DNA from 3 places in the Clostridium sp. CM038 genome. Region 2 is predicted to be linked to each of the others. Evidence: a T-box and tRNA genes for the amino acid it is inferred to sense, from the RefSeq annotation. Region 2 holds a T-box; the other regions hold tRNA genes.
What was found. The T-box of region 2 lies ahead of asnS (asparagine--tRNA ligase). A T-box ahead of a tRNA ligase gene usually reads a tRNA of that ligase, here a tRNA-Asn.
Positions count from the first base shown of each region.

Region 1 (5,648 bases), 1.0 Mb from region 2:
TACACACGTGCTACAATGGTGAGTACAAAGAGATGCAAGACCGCAAGGTGGAGCCAAACTCAAAAACTCATCCCAGTTCGGATTGTAGGCTGCAACTCGCCTACATGAAGCCGGAGTTGCTAGTAATCGCGAATCAGCATGTCGCGGTGAATACGTTCCCGGGCCTTGTACACACCGCCCGTCACACCATGAGAGTTGGTAACACCCGAAGTCCGTGAGGTAACCGTAAGGAGCCAGCGGCCGAAGGTGGGATTGATGATTGGGGTGAAGTCGTAACAAGGTAGCCGTAGGAGAACCTGCGGCTGGATCACCTCCTTTCTAGGGAGTAGATGTATTGACTTCGGTCGATGCAATAGAAGAATATTAATTTGTTCTTCAAAAATATCTATTGTAATTAATCGTACCTAGTTCTCTGTTTAATTTTGAGAGACTAATTTTATCTAACTCTTAGGAGTTAGATAATGAATAGTTTTTCTTAAAATGTTCTTTGAAAATTGCACAGTGAAAAAAGTTGTTTTAAAAAAATAAAAACTACGCAAGTAGTTTATAAATTGATTTAATACAATTTCGCAAAATTAATATAACCGTCTATGTAAATAGACAGAATCAAGGTCAAGCTACAAAGGGCGCATGGCGAATGCCTTGGCACTAGGAGCCGAAGAAGGACGCGTTAAGCTGCGATAAGCTTTGGGTAGGCGCAAATAGCCTGTGATCCAAAGATTTCCGAATGGGGGAACCCACATAGTAACAACTATGTACTGCATACTGAATAAATAGGTATGCAGAGGTAGACCCGGGGAACTGAAACATCTAAGTACCCGGAGGAAGAGAAAGAAACATCGATTTCCTAAGTAGCGGCGAGCGAAAGGGAAAGAGCCCAAACCCAGGTCTTTGATCTGGGGGTTGAGGATAGATCATAAATACTGCAATTCCTTAATTGAAGATAGCTGGAAAGCTGCTCCGCAGAAGGTAATAGGCCTGTAAATGAAAAGGAAAAACAGTCAGATCTAATCCAGAGTACCACGAGACACGTGAAACCTTGTGGGAAGCTGGGAGGACCACCTCCCAAGGCTAAATACTACCTAGTGACCGATAGTGAAGAAGTACCGTGAGGGAAAGGTGAAAAGAACCCCGGAAGGGGAGTGAAATAGAACCTGAAACCGTGTGCCTACAACCGGTCGAAGCACTTTATATGTGTGACGGCGTGCTTTTTGTAGAACGAGCCAACGAGTTACGATATGTAGCAAGGTTAAGTACTTAAGGTACGGAGCCGAAGGGAAACCAAGTCTGAATAGGGCGCATAGTTGCATGTCGTAGACCCGAAACCGGGTGACCTATCCATGGCCAGGATGAAGCGGAAGTAAAATTCCGTGGAGGTCCGAACCACGTTGGTGTTGAAAAACCATGGGATGAGCTGTGGATAGCGGAGAAATTCCAATCGAACTCGGAGATAGCTGGTTCTCCTCGAAATAGCTTTAGGGCTAGCGTCGATTAATTGAGTAATGGAGGTAGAGCACTGAATGGGCTAGGGGCTGACAACAGTTACTGAACCCTATCAAACTCCGAATGCCATATACTTTTATTTCGGCAGTCAGACTGCGAATGATAAGATCCGTAGTCAAAAGGGAAACAGCCCAGACCATCAGCTAAGGTCCCAAAGTGTAAGTTAAGTGGAAAAGGATGTGGGATTTCTAAGACAACTAGGATGTTGGCTCAGAAGCAGCCACTCATTTAAAGAGTGCGTAATAGCTCACTAGTCAAGAGATCCTGCGCCGAAGATGTCCGGGGCTAAAACTTACCACCGAAGCTATGGGTGTACACAATTGTGTACGCGGTAGAGGAGCTTTCTGTACTGGCTGAAGTCATACCGTAAGGAGTGGTGGACGGTACAGAAGTGAGAATGTTGGCATGAGTAGCGAGAGTTAAGTGAGAATCTTAACGGTCGAAAACCTAAGGTTTCCTGAGGAAGGCTCGTCCTCTCAGGGTTAGTCGGGACCTAAGCCGAGGCCGAAAGGCGTAGGTGATGGACAATCGGTTGATATTCCGATACCACCAATGGACGTTATTAGAAATGGGATGACGCAGGAGGATAAGATGTGCACACTATTGGATGTGTGTCTAAGCATTTAGGCGGAGCAAGCAGGCAAATCCGTTTGCTCTTAACGCTGAGATGTGATGGGGAAGGGAATTTATTCCCGAAGTATCTGATTCCACGCTGCCAAGAAAAGTCTCTATCGAGGATATTGGTGCCCGTACCGCAAACCGACACAGGTAGGTGAGGAGAGAATCCTAAGACCATCGGAAGAATTGTTGTTAAGGAACTCGGCAAATTGACCCCGTAACTTCGGGAGAAGGGGTGCCTACGTAAGTAGGTCGCAGAGAATAGGCCCAAGCAACTGTTTAGCAAAAACACAGGTCTCTGCTAAAGCGAAAGCTGATGTATAGGGGCTGACGCCTGCCCGGTGCTGGAAGGTTAAGGGGATTACTTAGCGCAAGCGAAGGTATGAACTTAAGCCCCAGTAAACGGCGGCCGTAACTATAACGGTCCTAAGGTAGCGAAATTCCTTGTCGGGTAAGTTCCGACCCGCACGAATGGCGTAATGATTTGGGCACTGTCTCAACAACACATCCGGCGAAATTGTAGTGCAAGTGAAGATGCTTGCTACCCGCGATTGGACGGAAAGACCCCGTAGAGCTTTACTGTAGCTTAGCATTGAATTTCGGTATTGTCTGTACAGGATAGGTGGGAGACTGAGAAACATGGGCGTCAGCCTGTGTGGAGTCATCCTTGGGATACCACCCTGACAGTACTGAGGTTCTAACTGGAGGCCATGAATCTGGTCACAGGACATTGTTAGGTGGGCAGTTTGACTGGGGCGGTCGCCTCCAAAAAAGTAACGGAGGCGCCCAAAGGTTCCCTCAGCGCGGTTGGAAATCGCGCGAAGAGTGCAAAGGCAGAAGGGAGCCTGACTGCGACACTTACAAGTGGAGCAGGGACGAAAGTCGGGCTTAGTGATCCGGTGGTACCTCGTGGGAGGGCCATCGCTCAACGGATAAAAGCTACCTCGGGGATAACAGGCTGATCTCCCCCAAGAGTCCACATCGACGGGGAGGTTTGGCACCTCGATGTCGGCTCGTCGCATCCTGGGGCTGAAGTAGGTCCCAAGGGTTGGGCTGTTCGCCCATTAAAGCGGCACGCGAGCTGGGTTCAGAACGTCGTGAGACAGTTCGGTCCCTATCCGTCGCGGGCGTAGGAAATTTGAAGGGAGCTGTCCTTAGTACGAGAGGACCGGGATGGACAAACCTCTGGTGCACCAGTTGTCACGCCAGTGGCATCGCTGGGTAGCTATGTTTGGAAGGGATAAACGCTGAAAGCATCTAAGCGTGAAGCCCACCCTGAGATGAGATTTCCCATAACTCGCACGTAAGTGCGGTGTTAGTAAGACTCCTGGAAGACCACCAGGTTGATAGGTTAGAGGTGTAAGCATGGTAACATGTTCAGCTGACTAATACTAATAAGTCGAGGGCTTGACCTAAATATATAATTAGAAATAAAGCGATACTTCAAGCGTAAGCGAGAAGACTAGTTCACTGTGCAATTTTGAGAGAATATTTATTTTCTCAATCTAGTGATTATGGCATGAAGGTAACACCCGTTCCCATACCGAACACGAAGGTTAAGCTTCAATGCGCCGATGGTACTGCAGGGGTGACCTTGTGGAAGAGTAGGTTGTCGCTAGGTAATGTTCCGCGATAGCTCAACGGTGGAGCACTCGGCTGTTAACCGATAGGTTGAAGGTTCAAATCCTTTTCGCGGAGCCATTTTTATTTAAAGTATACAAAGCTAATTATTAGCTTTTTTTTTATTTTTTGAAAAATTATAATAAATAATATACAAATTTTAAAAAATAGATATGAGCTTTAGTAATAACTTATATTTAGTTTAAATATATAATTAAGTATCAATAAATTTATTTTATTGATACTTTTATCTTTTTTAGAAAGTAATAATTATAAAATTCAGCTATATACAAAGGCTTTTTATTTAAAGGTAGAATATATGAATATATATCTAACGAAAAGCTAGGAGGTATCGTATATGAAAGAATATATAAGCAAAAATCTAAGAAATATAGGAATTGTTGGACATAGTGGTTCAGGAAAAACCACATTAATGGAATCAATATTATATTACACTAAAGCTATAGATAGATTCGGAAAAGTTAATGATGGTACTACAATTAGTGATTACGATATTGAAGAAAAGAAAAGAAAAACGTCTATTTCTACATCAGTGGCTTTAAGTGAATGGGGAAATATAAAATTAAATTTAGTAGATATGCCTGGATATTTTGATTATGAAGGAGAAATGATTGAGGGGCTAAGAGCTGTAGATATGGCAATGATAACTGTTTGTGGGGTATCAGGTGTAGAAGTTGGAACTGAGAAGGCTTGGGAATATATCAATGATCATAAGCTACCTAGAGCATTTTTTATTAATAAGCTAGATAGGGAAAATAGTAATTTTCAAGTTGCTTTGCAACAGATAAAAGAAACATTTGGAATATCCGCAGTACCAATTCAATATCCTATAGGTAGTGAAGAAAATTTTAGCGGCGTAATAAATGTCATATCTAGAAGGGCTCAAATATTTAATCCTAAAACACACGGGATGGAAGATAGTGATATTCCAGAAGAATTAATAGATAAAGTGGATGAGTGTAAACAGATGGTTATGGAAGCAGTTGCTGAAACAGATGAAGTTCTATTAGAAAAATATTTCAATGAGGGTTCTATAAGTGAAAAAGAAATATATCAAGGTCTTATAAAAGGAGCTTCTATGGGAGAAATTACACCTATAATGTGTGGATCTGCTTTACTTGGTATAGGAATGAATACGTTGCTAGAAGATATGGTTGAATGCTTCCCTTCTCCAATTGAAACAACTATGTACATTGCAAAAGGTATGAAAAACAATAAATATACGCAAGTCAAAATTGATGATATGGGTCCATTCTCAGCATTAGTATTTAAAACTATTGCAGATCCTTTTGTAGGTAAATTATCTATGTTCCGTGTTATTACTGGAAAAGCTAAAAGTGACACAATAGTATATAATACTAATAAAAATAAAGAAGAAAAAATAGGTGCTATGTATTTTTTAAAAGGAAAACAACAATTTCAAACTCGAGAAATTGCGGCAGGGGATATAGGTGCAGTTGCAAAACTTCAATGCACGACTACTGGAGATACTCTCTGTGATAGAGCGAAACTAATAATGTTTGATACTATGGAGTTCCCACAACCAGTTTTTTCAAGAGCTATTGTAACTAAAGCTAAAGGTGATGAAGATAAAATATCTAATGGATTAACAAAATTGTTAGAAGAAGATCCTACATTCTCAATATCTAGGAGCGCAGAAAATGCACAAACTATAATCTCAGGATTAGGATCTACCCACTTGCAGGTTATAGTTAGTAAATTGAAAAATAAATTTGGAGTTGAAGTATCATTAGAAATTCCAAAGATTGCTTATAGAGAAACAATTAAAAGAACTTCTGATGTCCAAGGAAAACATAAAAAGCAATCCGGAGGACATGGCCAGTATGGTGATGTAAAGATTAAATTTGAGCCTAGAATAGACGGTG
Region 1 is NZ_CM143651.1:3,771,240-3,776,887, reverse strand. It holds rRNA gene ACWJKS_RS17375 (16S ribosomal RNA) at 1-318, shown strand, start outside; rRNA gene ACWJKS_RS17370 (23S ribosomal RNA) at 611-3,536, shown strand; rRNA gene rrf (5S ribosomal RNA) at 3,626-3,742, shown strand; tRNA gene ACWJKS_RS17360 (tRNA-Asn) at 3,748-3,822, shown strand; gene fusA (elongation factor G) at 4,100-5,648, shown strand, end outside.
Region 1: it encodes a tRNA-Asn, which carries the amino acid that the T-box ahead of asnS (asparagine--tRNA ligase) is inferred to sense. The anticodon was not compared.

Region 2 (5,648 bases):
TATGATTGCGTTCTGTCCTTAAGACAAGTAAGTTCTAACTTATGATTAGTTGTTTCATCACCTAAAAATACAAGAGTAAAACTACCATCTGATGGATGAAATCGCCTAGTTTCTATAAATCCTAAAGCATTTTTATAAAATTCCACGCTTTTTTCTAAATCCAATACATTTATATTATTATGATCGAAAGAAAACTTCATTTAATATAACCACCTTTTTATATATCGTGTAGCACACGCTACACTGATTAATATATCACATATGCCATAGAATCATTATATGCTTACTTAAATTTTATTCATAGAAGTTTAAAAATAAAAATATCTGATTTAAAATATATTTATATTTGCATAGAATGTATGATATGAGTTTACTATCACAGAATTATGAAGGAGTGAAAATATATGAAAGAAATAGAAACAAAAATATACTATATATACCATAGTGGGTTTGCCATTAAAACTAAAAATCATTTTTTAATATTTGATTACTATAAAGAACCTGTAATAAATGATAAAGCCCATAAGCAGACAGCATTGTTATCAGCTGAAAATATTAAAGACATGAAAAATGTTTATGTGTTTTCATCACATAGTCACGAGGATCATTTTAATTCTTGTATTTTGGATTGGGAAAATTATAATAGTGATATACAATATATACTTAGTAGTGATATAAAAATAGATAAAAATAAATCGAATTATAGATTTATAAAGGAAGGTGAAGAAAAATTATTTAAAGACGTTTATGTAAAAGCTTATGGTTCAACTGATATTGGAATATCTTTTTTAGTAAAAGTTGATGGGGTAACTATTTTTCATGCTGGAGATCTTAATTGGTGGCACTGGAAAGAGGACAGTTCAGAGGAGCGATCTGAAGCAGAGGCTTCATTTAAAACTCACATAGAGAAATTAAAAGAAGAAAAATCTATCGACATAGCTTTTTTTCCTGTAGATCCAAGACTTCAAGAGTTTTATTATATAGGCGGAGAATATTTTGCAAAAGAAATTAGGCCTAAACTACTTATACCTATGCATTTCGGAGATGAAGTAGCTATTACTAAAGAATTTGCTAGTATAATGAGAAAAATTAACATAAAAGCAGTTGAAATAAATCATCCTAGGCAAGAGATAATATATAAAAAATATTTTTAATATATATGGATAGAAATAGTTATTTATGTCTATAATTTAAATAACCAAATAAAAAAGCATCACATGCAGTATTTTTTAGTCCCCCTAAATTAATATTACATGTGATGCTTTTTATATTTAGGTGGATTTATGATGCAAAACTTATAAAATAATTAAAAACTATAATTTCTATTTACATAATTTTATAATTGTGATAACTTTATTATTATAAAGCAGTAAGTAGAAAGTAGGATAGATTAAATGAGAACAGAAACTAAAAATGAGAACGTTTTAAATTATATTTACATTATTATAGGGACTACAATACTCGCAGCAGGCATAAATATGTTTTTGGCAAAATTTAAATTGGTAACAGGTGGAGTAGCAGGTATTGCCATTGTCATTCAATATATTGCAGAAAAGCATTACGGAATAGGAGTGCCTCTATGGTTTACCAATATTGTGATAAATATACCATTGCTTATCATTGCTAGAAAACTTAAGGGGAAAAAATTTGTCGGTAAATCCATGTTTGCTGCGGCATATCTATCTTTCGCGTTGTTTTATACAAGCTTTATACCGATGCCACAGGTCGATATTTTGTTGGTTAGTATATTTGGTGGAGTATTTGTTGGTATAGGCTTAGGGTTTGTATTAAGAGCATCAGCTAGTACTGGAGGAACTGATTTAGCTGCAAACATCATAAAGGTTTATTTAAAAAATATGCCAATAGCTAAAATTATATTAGCTATTGATTCGATTATAATACTAACAGGTGCTTTTGTATTTGGTGTTCAAAAAGCTATGTATGCACTAATATCTACTTATATAGTTAGTAAGGTTATAGATGGTATACTTGAAGGAATAAATTATTCTAAAGCGGTATTTATTATTTCAAATAGTTCTAAGGAAATAGCGGAAATATTAATGAAGGATTTAAAGAGAGGTGTAACAGGAATAAATGCTACTGGAATGTATACAAATGGACCTAAACAGGTGCTATATATAGTAGTTGGCAAAAATGAAATAGTACCTCTTCAAAAAATGGTTAAATTAATTGATGCCAACGCATTTATTACTGTTGCAGATGTAAGAGAAGTATCGGGAGAAGGATTTACAAAATAAAATACAAGTATAATAGGCAACATTTTCAAAGTATATTTTGAAGTCTTCATGTAAAGACTAAATTTAGAAAGGAAGTGATTATACATGGATGATAGATTAAATAGTAAACCTATTATATTTGACCACCCAGAGAAACTTACGCAGGGTGTATCTTTAGAAAAAGATGATGTTGTAGCAAAAACTTTCATTAATGAAGAAGATGGATGTGTGAAATGTAACATTGTTCTTGAAAATAAGGCTACTGGAGAAACGGCAAAGAGAGATGAAGTTATTGGTGAGATAGTTGAAGATGAAAATGAAGATGAAGAATTTGATTAAATAGATATACTTGTTTAAAAGAATTATAATATATATAATTAAGAGAAAAACTTAAGGGATGCCTAAAATGATTGAAAAATTATTTTAGGCATCTATTTTTATTATAAAAATATTTGACATTTATTATTAAAAATATTATAATTTTAATTGAATATAAAAATAATTAAAACATATACTAATATTTAAATATAAAGACTGTGAAGAGAAGAGTAGATATAAAGGGGTAGTAATAGCGAGTTGGTGATGGTGAAAGACCAATACGAAGTTTATATCGAAGAACATCTCAGAGTTTCTAACCGAAATCTTTAAGGTAGTAGGCTTAGACGGCTCCAATCCGTTAACTGTTGGGCAGTATCAATTGTATAACTCGTATCAACGAATATATAATTATGTACTGATTAGATTGGTCATATTATATGACAAAACTGGGTGGCATAGCGAAATTATAGCCTTTCGTCCCTTTATTATTAAGGGATGGAAGGCTTTTTTTATTATTAAGGTAAATATAAAATTATAAGGAGGGCAATTTTATGGAAAAATTGTTAGTAAAACAAATTTATAGAGAAAAAGAAAAATATGCAGATCAAGTAGTATCTATCTCTGGATGGATAAGAACTTTAAGATCTTCTAAAGCGTTCGGGTTTATAGAAGTTAATGATGGAAGCTTCTTCAAAAATATTCAGGTAGTTTTTGAGGAAGGCTTAGAAAATTTTGCTGAAATAGCTAAATTACCTATAAGTTCATCTTTGACTATAGAAGGGAAACTTGTTGTAACGCCAGAAGCTAAGCAACCATTTGAGATTAAAGCTACTAAAATAGTTTTAGAAGGGATGTCAAATACCGATTATCCATTGCAAAAGAAAAGACATTCTTTTGAGTATTTAAGAACTATTGCACACTTAAGGCCAAGAAGTAATGCTTTCTCAGCAGTGTTCAGGGTGCGTTCATTAACTGCTTTTGCTATACATGAGTTTTTTCAAAAGAGAGGATTTGTATATACCCATACACCAATAATAACTGGTAGTGATTGCGAAGGTGCGGGTGAAATGTTTAGAATATCTACCCTTGATTTTAGCAATGTTCCGCTAGGCGAAGATAAAAAAGTTGATTACGCGCAAGACTTTTTTGGTAAAGAAACTAGCTTAACTGTAAGTGGACAGTTAGCAGCAGAGGCTTTTGCTTTAGCGTTTAGAAATGTTTATACTTTTGGGCCAACATTTAGAGCAGAAAATTCTAATACAGGAAGACATGCAGCTGAGTTCTGGATGATAGAGCCTGAAATAGCATTTGCGGATTTAAAAGATGATATGAAACTCGCAGAAGACATGATGAAATATATAATAAAATATGTTATGGAAAACGCTCCAGAAGAGATGGAGTTTTTCAATAGTTTTGTAGATAAAGGTTTAATTGAAAGATTAAATGGTGTTGTAAACGCAGAGTTTGGCCAGATAACATATACTGAGGCTGTGGATATTCTACAAAAATCAGGAAATGAATTCCAGTACCCGGTAACTTGGGGCTGTGATCTTCAAACTGAGCATGAAAGATATTTAACAGAAGAAGTGTTTAAAAAACCATTATTTGTAACGGATTATCCAAAGGAAATAAAATCTTTTTATATGAGAATAAATGACGATAATAAGACAGTTGCAGCAATGGACTTACTTGTACCGGGAATAGGAGAAATTATCGGTGGAAGCCAAAGAGAAGAAAGACAAGATATTTTAGAGGCTAGGATGGAAGAATGTGGTCTTAATAAAGAAGATTACTGGTGGTATTTAGAGTTAAGAAAATACGGCGGAACTAAGCATGCTGGATTTGGACTAGGGTTTGAAAGAGCTATTATGTATATTACAGGTATGAGCAACATAAGAGACGTTATCCCATTCCCAAGAACAACTGGGTCTGCTGAATTTTAACGACATTTCAGAAGGAAAGTCTCCCATTTGTATAAGTGGAAGTATAAATCTCCTTCTAAAGTCGTCAATGCATCTTCTGCGAAGCTGTTGCGGCTACGCAGGAGATGATTTAATAGTAAATTACAATATTTAAAAGTAGCTCACTATGTGTAGAACAACGGGTTCGGTTTTGAGGTGCATATGTAGTAATTAGCACATCAAATAGCATGTATTTTAATAATAGAATAAGCAGAAGGTTTAACTAACATTCTGCTTATTTTTATTTTTCGCTATTTAGTAAAAATTATGTTCATAATGGTGTTTTTTTTATGAGATTTTTCCTACCAAATCAGTTAGCAATACTGCTTCCAATTCTGCTATGAATAGTTCTGAATGTATAATAATCAATTCACCATGCTTATATCCTTCAAATTGTTTTTCCCGCAGTTGTGGAATGTATTTCTTCAAATTTTTAATAGATTTAATTGCCCAGTTTTCTGTACTTCCACACCAACATATTACTTGCACATTTGTATCCTTAAATGCTTTAGGGATATGCTGAACATGGTCAGCATAATATGCATTATAAATAGTATTTTTAGTTAGTCCTGAAAAGACTGAAGAGTTTATCATTTCTTCACCATAATCCTTTGAAGTGCTTCCAGTCATTAAGAATAAAATAATCGAATTTAATTTTTTGGGATTTTGTAATACTTTTACTCCGACAGAGGCTACCATTTTAGAAACGGGCGTCACAAACCAACTCGGGAATGGTACAAAATCTGGTGCGTCAATAATTGCCTTTTCCATTTGTATTCTTTGATTTGATAAGACTTCAACCAAGATATTTGCTCCCATTGATAAACCGTATGAAGCATAGAGTTTTCCATTATGATTTTTCATAATATAATCATCAATCTCACTTGCTGTCTGTGTAATGGAAGTGAAATCTTTATTTTCATCTGGATTATGTCCATTATAGGCAGGGATAATCAAATAAAATTGCTCTTTCAACTTCTCAATAACTTGTCCAAAATTCTGTTTCCATGTACATGCCATTCCATGAAACATTAATAACTTTGGATTTTCTATATTGCCAAACTCATATACCTTCATCTATTTATTCCTCCTTCTTAATATCATTTGTTGCGTCTTAAAATACAATTGTTTA
Region 2 is NZ_CM143651.1:655,474-661,121, forward strand. It holds gene ACWJKS_RS03000 (VOC family protein) at 1-200, opposite strand, end outside; gene ACWJKS_RS03005 (MBL fold metallo-hydrolase) at 405-1,154, shown strand; gene ACWJKS_RS03010 (YitT family protein) at 1,395-2,258, shown strand; gene ACWJKS_RS03015 (hypothetical protein) at 2,343-2,576, shown strand; T-box leader at 2,765-3,040, shown strand; gene asnS (asparagine--tRNA ligase) at 3,107-4,498, shown strand; gene ACWJKS_RS03025 (hypothetical protein) at 4,805-5,593, opposite strand.

Region 3 (5,648 bases), 1.0 Mb from region 2:
AAAGATAAACTAAAGATGAAAGTAATAAGTAATGAATACATTAAAGAATTAGATATTAAAGTTACGAGTGTAAGGATGCCACCTAATTTTAATAGAAAAGCATATTTAAACAATTTAACTTATGCTAAAAAAATATGTAAATGTAATGAAGTGCAATTATCGCCAAAAACACTGAGGCCTATGGATTATAATTATTTTAATGAATTTCAAAAGCGATTCTTAGCTTTTAGTGTTATAAAAAGTATACAACTTATGATTAGAATGAGAAACAAAAGTTTGAAAAATTGCTGCATTGTTATATATGATGCTGTAGAAATAATAAACTATAATATTATTGTGGAATTAGCAAAGCATTGCAAGTATATTGTATTTTTATCGCCTGATTTGGTAAAAGCTAGAAAGCTTGCAGATTATATTATCGCTAATTTTGGTGTATCTCCTATTGTTACAGATGATGAACTATATGCTGTTAAAATAGCCGATTTTATTGTTTCATCTAAAGACTATGAATTCGGTGATGGGAAATTAGTCTGGTTCTTAGATAATAGTATAAGCACGCCAAAAAATATTATAGCTGTAAATGATGTAAGTTATAATGTGCCTTGGAAAACTTTTAAAGGAGATTTTTCTATCGAACTTTTAGGATCGATATTATGTCAAATGCAAGAAAGTGACATTGAAAAAGCTCTTAAGTATAATGGTATATATCTTAAAAAAATAAAATTCAACAATAATGTAATATATTAGACTATTTTGTTCGTAACATATTGACAATAGTAACGCTCTGATTTATAATGGCTAAATGGTTACATGTATTGTTATTCTAAGAATAAATCTTAGAATCGATAATTTATCAATTTGAACTAATAGTCTTATATTATATAAATTATATGAAATTGCTATATTTCGAGGAAAACAGTATTGTAGTTGGGGTGTAATATGCTAGGGTATTGTTAGTTGATAGTGAATTTTATGGATGTTTACTAATTTATTTAATAAAAATTAAAAAGGGGAGAAATAAATGAGCGTACCAAAACAATATGTAATGACCTATGAGGGAATTACGAAATTAGAGGGAGAATTAGAATTTCTTAAGACTGTCAAGAGAAAAGATATTACTGAAAAAATAAAGGTAGCACTTGGGTATGGGGACTTAACCGAAAACTCAGAGTACGATGAAGCTAAAAATGAACAAGCATTTGTTGAAGGTAGAATAATACAATTGGAAAATATGCTTAGAAATGCAAGTGTTATAGATGAAAACGATATTGAAATAGATGTAGTAAGTATAGGATCTATAGTTAAGGTTAAGGATTATGAGTTTGATGAAGAAGTTGAATTTTATATAGTGGGTTCAGCAGAAGCAGATCCAATGATAAATAAAATATCGAATGAATCACCAGTTGGATGTGCACTCGTTGGTAAGAAATCAGGAGCAATTATAGAAGTTGCAGTTCCAGATGGTGTTGGTAGGTATGAAGTATTGGAAGTGCGACGTGGGTAATTGTTTAAAAATTATTTAATTTTTATAGAACATAGGGGTACTTAACAATTTATAATTGGTAGGTGCCCTAAAGAAATATATACATAGAAGAAATATGGCAGAATAAATGATTAGTAATTATTTTCTGACCTGGGAAAAACAGGAGGGATATTAATGTCGAACGAAAAAAACAATGAAGAAAAAAGCGAAGAGAAAAACTTGCATGAACTTGAATCTAAATATAATGAACAGGTAACCATAAGACGACGAAAATTATCTGCTTTAAAAGAAGAAGGCAAAGATCCATTTGATGTGTACAAAGTTGAAAGAACTCATACATCACAAGAAGTTAAAGAAAATTTTGAGAAATTAGAAGGCGCTCAGGTTATTGTAGCAGGTAGACTCATGTCTAAAAGAGTTCATGGTAAGGCAGGTTTTTCTGATATTCATGATAGATATGGTAAAATACAACTATACATAAAAATAGATGATGTAGGCGAAGAAAAATTAAAAGAATATAAAAGTTTTGACATAGGAGATTTTGTAAGCATAACTGGTACACCTTTTGTTACAAAAACTGGTGAGATATCACTACATATAGTAGATTTTCAGCTTGTAGCGAAGGCTCTAAAACCACTTCCAGAAAAATGGCACGGATTAAAAGATCCTGATTTAAGATTTAGACAAAGAGAAGTAGATATAATAATGAACCCACAAGTAAGAGATACGTTTATGAAGAGAATATCAATAATTAAATATATCCGAGAATACTTAGATAACAAAGGATTTTTAGAAGTTGAAACTCCGATTTTATCCACAGTAGCAGGAGGAGCCGCAGCAAGACCATTTAGTACTCATCATAATGCGCTTGATATTGAGATGTATCTTAGAATTGCAACAGAGCTATATTTAAAAAGACTTATTGTTGCTGGTTTTGAAAAGGTATATGACATGGGTAAAAACTTTAGAAACGAAGGAACAGATATAAGACATAATCCAGAGTTTACAATGATAGAATTATATGAAGCTTATGCAGATTATAATGATATGATGGAAATTACGGAAAATATGATAGCTTACGTTTGTGAAAAGGTTCATGGAACTATGAAAGTAAATTATCAAGGAACTGAGATAGATTTTACACCACCATGGAGAAGAATTACTATGGTAGATGCAGTAAGAGAATATTCAGGGGTGGACTTTGATAAAATAGCTACTAATGAAGAAGCTAGGGTTATAGCTAAAGAAAAGCATTTACAATTTAAAAAAGAATTAGAAAATTGCTCAAAAGCAGATATATTAAATGAATTATTTGAAGTATATGTGGAAGAGAAACTAATTCAACCAACATTCTTATGTGATTACCCTGTAGAAATATCACCTCTTACAAAGAAGAAGAGAGGGAATGAAGAGTTTACAGAGAGATTTGAAGGCTTTGTGTTTGGAAGAGAAGTGTGTAATGCATACTCAGAGTTAAATGATCCAGTAGTTCAGAGAGAGAGATTTATGCAACAAGCAAAAGAAAGAGAACTGGGTGATGATGAGGCTTATTTAATAGATGAAGAATTTATGAGCGCATTAGAAACAGGAATGCCACCAACAGGAGGACTGGGTATAGGAATTGATAGAATGGTAATGTTCTTAACGGATTCTTATTCAATAAGAGATGTTATCCTATTCCCTACAATGAAACCAATCCAGTAGTTTAAAAAAATCAAAGGGGTATTTTAGTTAATCTAAAATATCCTTTTTACTTCTTAAGCGTAATCATCAGTGCTTAAAATCATGAAATTTAAATAAAAAATAAAAAACTATTGAATTTTTAATAGTATATGTTATAATGTTGTTGTAAGCAATAATAATCCGCGATAGCTCAACGGTGGAGCACTCGGCTGTTAACCGATAGGTTGAAGGTTCAAATCCTTTTCGCGGAGCCATTTTTTATTTTTGGAACTCAATATTATAAGAAATCTAATGTATAATAAAATAATTCACTGTGATAAAGAAGAGTAGTAGTAGTACTTCATAAGAGAGGTTGTGGCTGGTGTAAACAATCAAAGTATTATTGTGAAAGGAACTTTTGAGTGTATAGAACTTAAAGTAGGGCATGTGCCAATAAGGGTGGAACCGCGGAAATAATTTTCGTCCCTTGGGGTATAGTCTTTTTTTTGTACGTAAAATAAAAGAGCATGCCTTTATGCGGGTGTGATGGATTGAATTGGTTATATTTAGGGCAAATAGGAAAGAATACAAGATGTAATATTAATATATTTGTAATGACCATTGAGAAGTATATAAAACGAGATATCATTAGATTATAAAAAAATAGGAGGGATTAATATGACATTTGAAAAAAGTATGGATAAAATAGTTGCGTTATGCAAAAACAGAGGGTTCGTATTCCCGGGATCCGATATATATGGAGGGCTCGCTAATTCGTGGGATTATGGTCCTCTGGGAGTTGAATTTAAAAACAATGTTAAAAAAGCTTGGTGGAAAAAATTTGTTCAAGAAAGTCCATATAATGTAGGTGTTGACTGCGCTATACTTATGAACCCAGAAGTATGGGTTGCGACGGGTCACGTTGGAGGATTTTCAGATCCACTAATGGATTGCAAAGATTGCAAAGCTAGATTTAGAGCGGATAAGTTAGTGGAAGACCATATGACGAATCAGGGAGTAGAAGTAGCTAGTGCTGATGGATGCTCAAATGAAGAGTTAAAAGAATATATAGCAAAAAATGAAATAGTATGTCCTAAATGTGGAAAGAAAGACTTTACTGATATTAGAAAATTTAATTTAATGTTTAAGACTTCCCAGGGGATAACAGAAGATGGAAAATCAGAGATATATTTAAGACCAGAAACGGCTCAGGGTATCTTTGTAAACTTTAAAAATGTTCAAAGAGCTTCAAGAAAAAAAGTTCCATTTGGAATAGGCCAAGTAGGAAAGGCTTTCAGAAATGAAATAACACCAGGGAACTTTATTTTTAGAACTAGGGAATTTGAGCAAATGGAATTGGAATTTTTCTGTAAACCAGGTACAGATTTAGAATGGTTTGCATATTGGAAAGAGTATTGTGCTAATTTCTTATATAATTTGGGAATGGAAAAGGAAAATTTAAGATTTAGAGACCATGGAGAAGAGGAATTATCTTTCTATAGTAATGCTACTTGTGACATAGAATTCTTGTTCCCTTTTGGATGGGGAGAATTATGGGGCGTTGCCGATAGAACTGATTATGACTTAAAGAAGCATATGGAACATTCAGGGAATGATTTAAGTTATCTAGATCCTATTACTAATGAAAAATATGTACCATATTGTATAGAACCTTCTCTGGGTGCAGATAGAGTTGTTCTTGCATTCTTAGTTAATGCATATGATGAAGAAGAACTTGAAGGCGGAGACGTAAGAACAGTGCTTCATTTACATCCAGCACTTGCACCATTTAAGGCGGCTATTCTACCTTTAAGTAAAAAATTATCAGAGAAATCGCTCGAAGTTTTTGCTATGCTAGGTAAAAAATTTAACGTAGACTACGATGAAACCGGAAGTATAGGAAAAAGGTATAGAAGAGAAGACGAAATAGGAACTCCATACTGCATAACCGTAGATTTTGATACGTTAGAAGATAATACTGTAACAATTAGAGACAGAGACACAATGGATCAAATAAGGGTAAGTATAGATGATTTAGAAAAGTTTATAGAAGGAAAACTACAATTTTAAATTTTAAATTGGAATAGTTAGTTTGGTTTAGAGAATGGCGTGTAGTATATAATGAGGCTTGAGTAGGCTGTGGTTATACTATGCGTTGTTTTTTTATAGAATAAATCTAAAAAATTATAAAATAAATTTGTAAAATAAATAATATAATATAAAGTATATGGAGATTACATGGAGGGTTATATGAAAAAGGATTTCAATGAATTTAAGGAATTTATAAAAGGAAAAAAAGTTGGAGTTGTAGGTATAGGAGTTAGCAATATTCCTTTAATACATTTTCTAGTGAAGCTTAAGGCAGTTGTTACAGCTTTTGATAAAAAAACTTATAGTTTACTGGGACAGGTAGCAATAGATTTCGAAGAAGAGGGCGTGAAGCTGGTATTAGGGGAAGATTACTTAGATGATCTAACGGGGTTTGATGTTATTTTTAAAACAC
Region 3 is NZ_CM143651.1:3,785,951-3,791,598, reverse strand. It holds gene ACWJKS_RS17450 (Rossmann-fold NAD(P)-binding domain-containing protein) at 1-747, shown strand, start outside; gene greA (transcription elongation factor GreA) at 1,022-1,504, shown strand; gene lysS (lysine--tRNA ligase) at 1,658-3,187, shown strand; tRNA gene ACWJKS_RS17435 (tRNA-Asn) at 3,346-3,420, shown strand; T-box leader at 3,471-3,636, shown strand; gene ACWJKS_RS17430 (glycine--tRNA ligase) at 3,824-5,215, shown strand; gene murD (UDP-N-acetylmuramoyl-L-alanine--D-glutamate ligase) at 5,396-5,648, shown strand, end outside.
Region 3: it encodes a tRNA-Asn, which carries the amino acid that the T-box ahead of asnS (asparagine--tRNA ligase) is inferred to sense. The anticodon was not compared.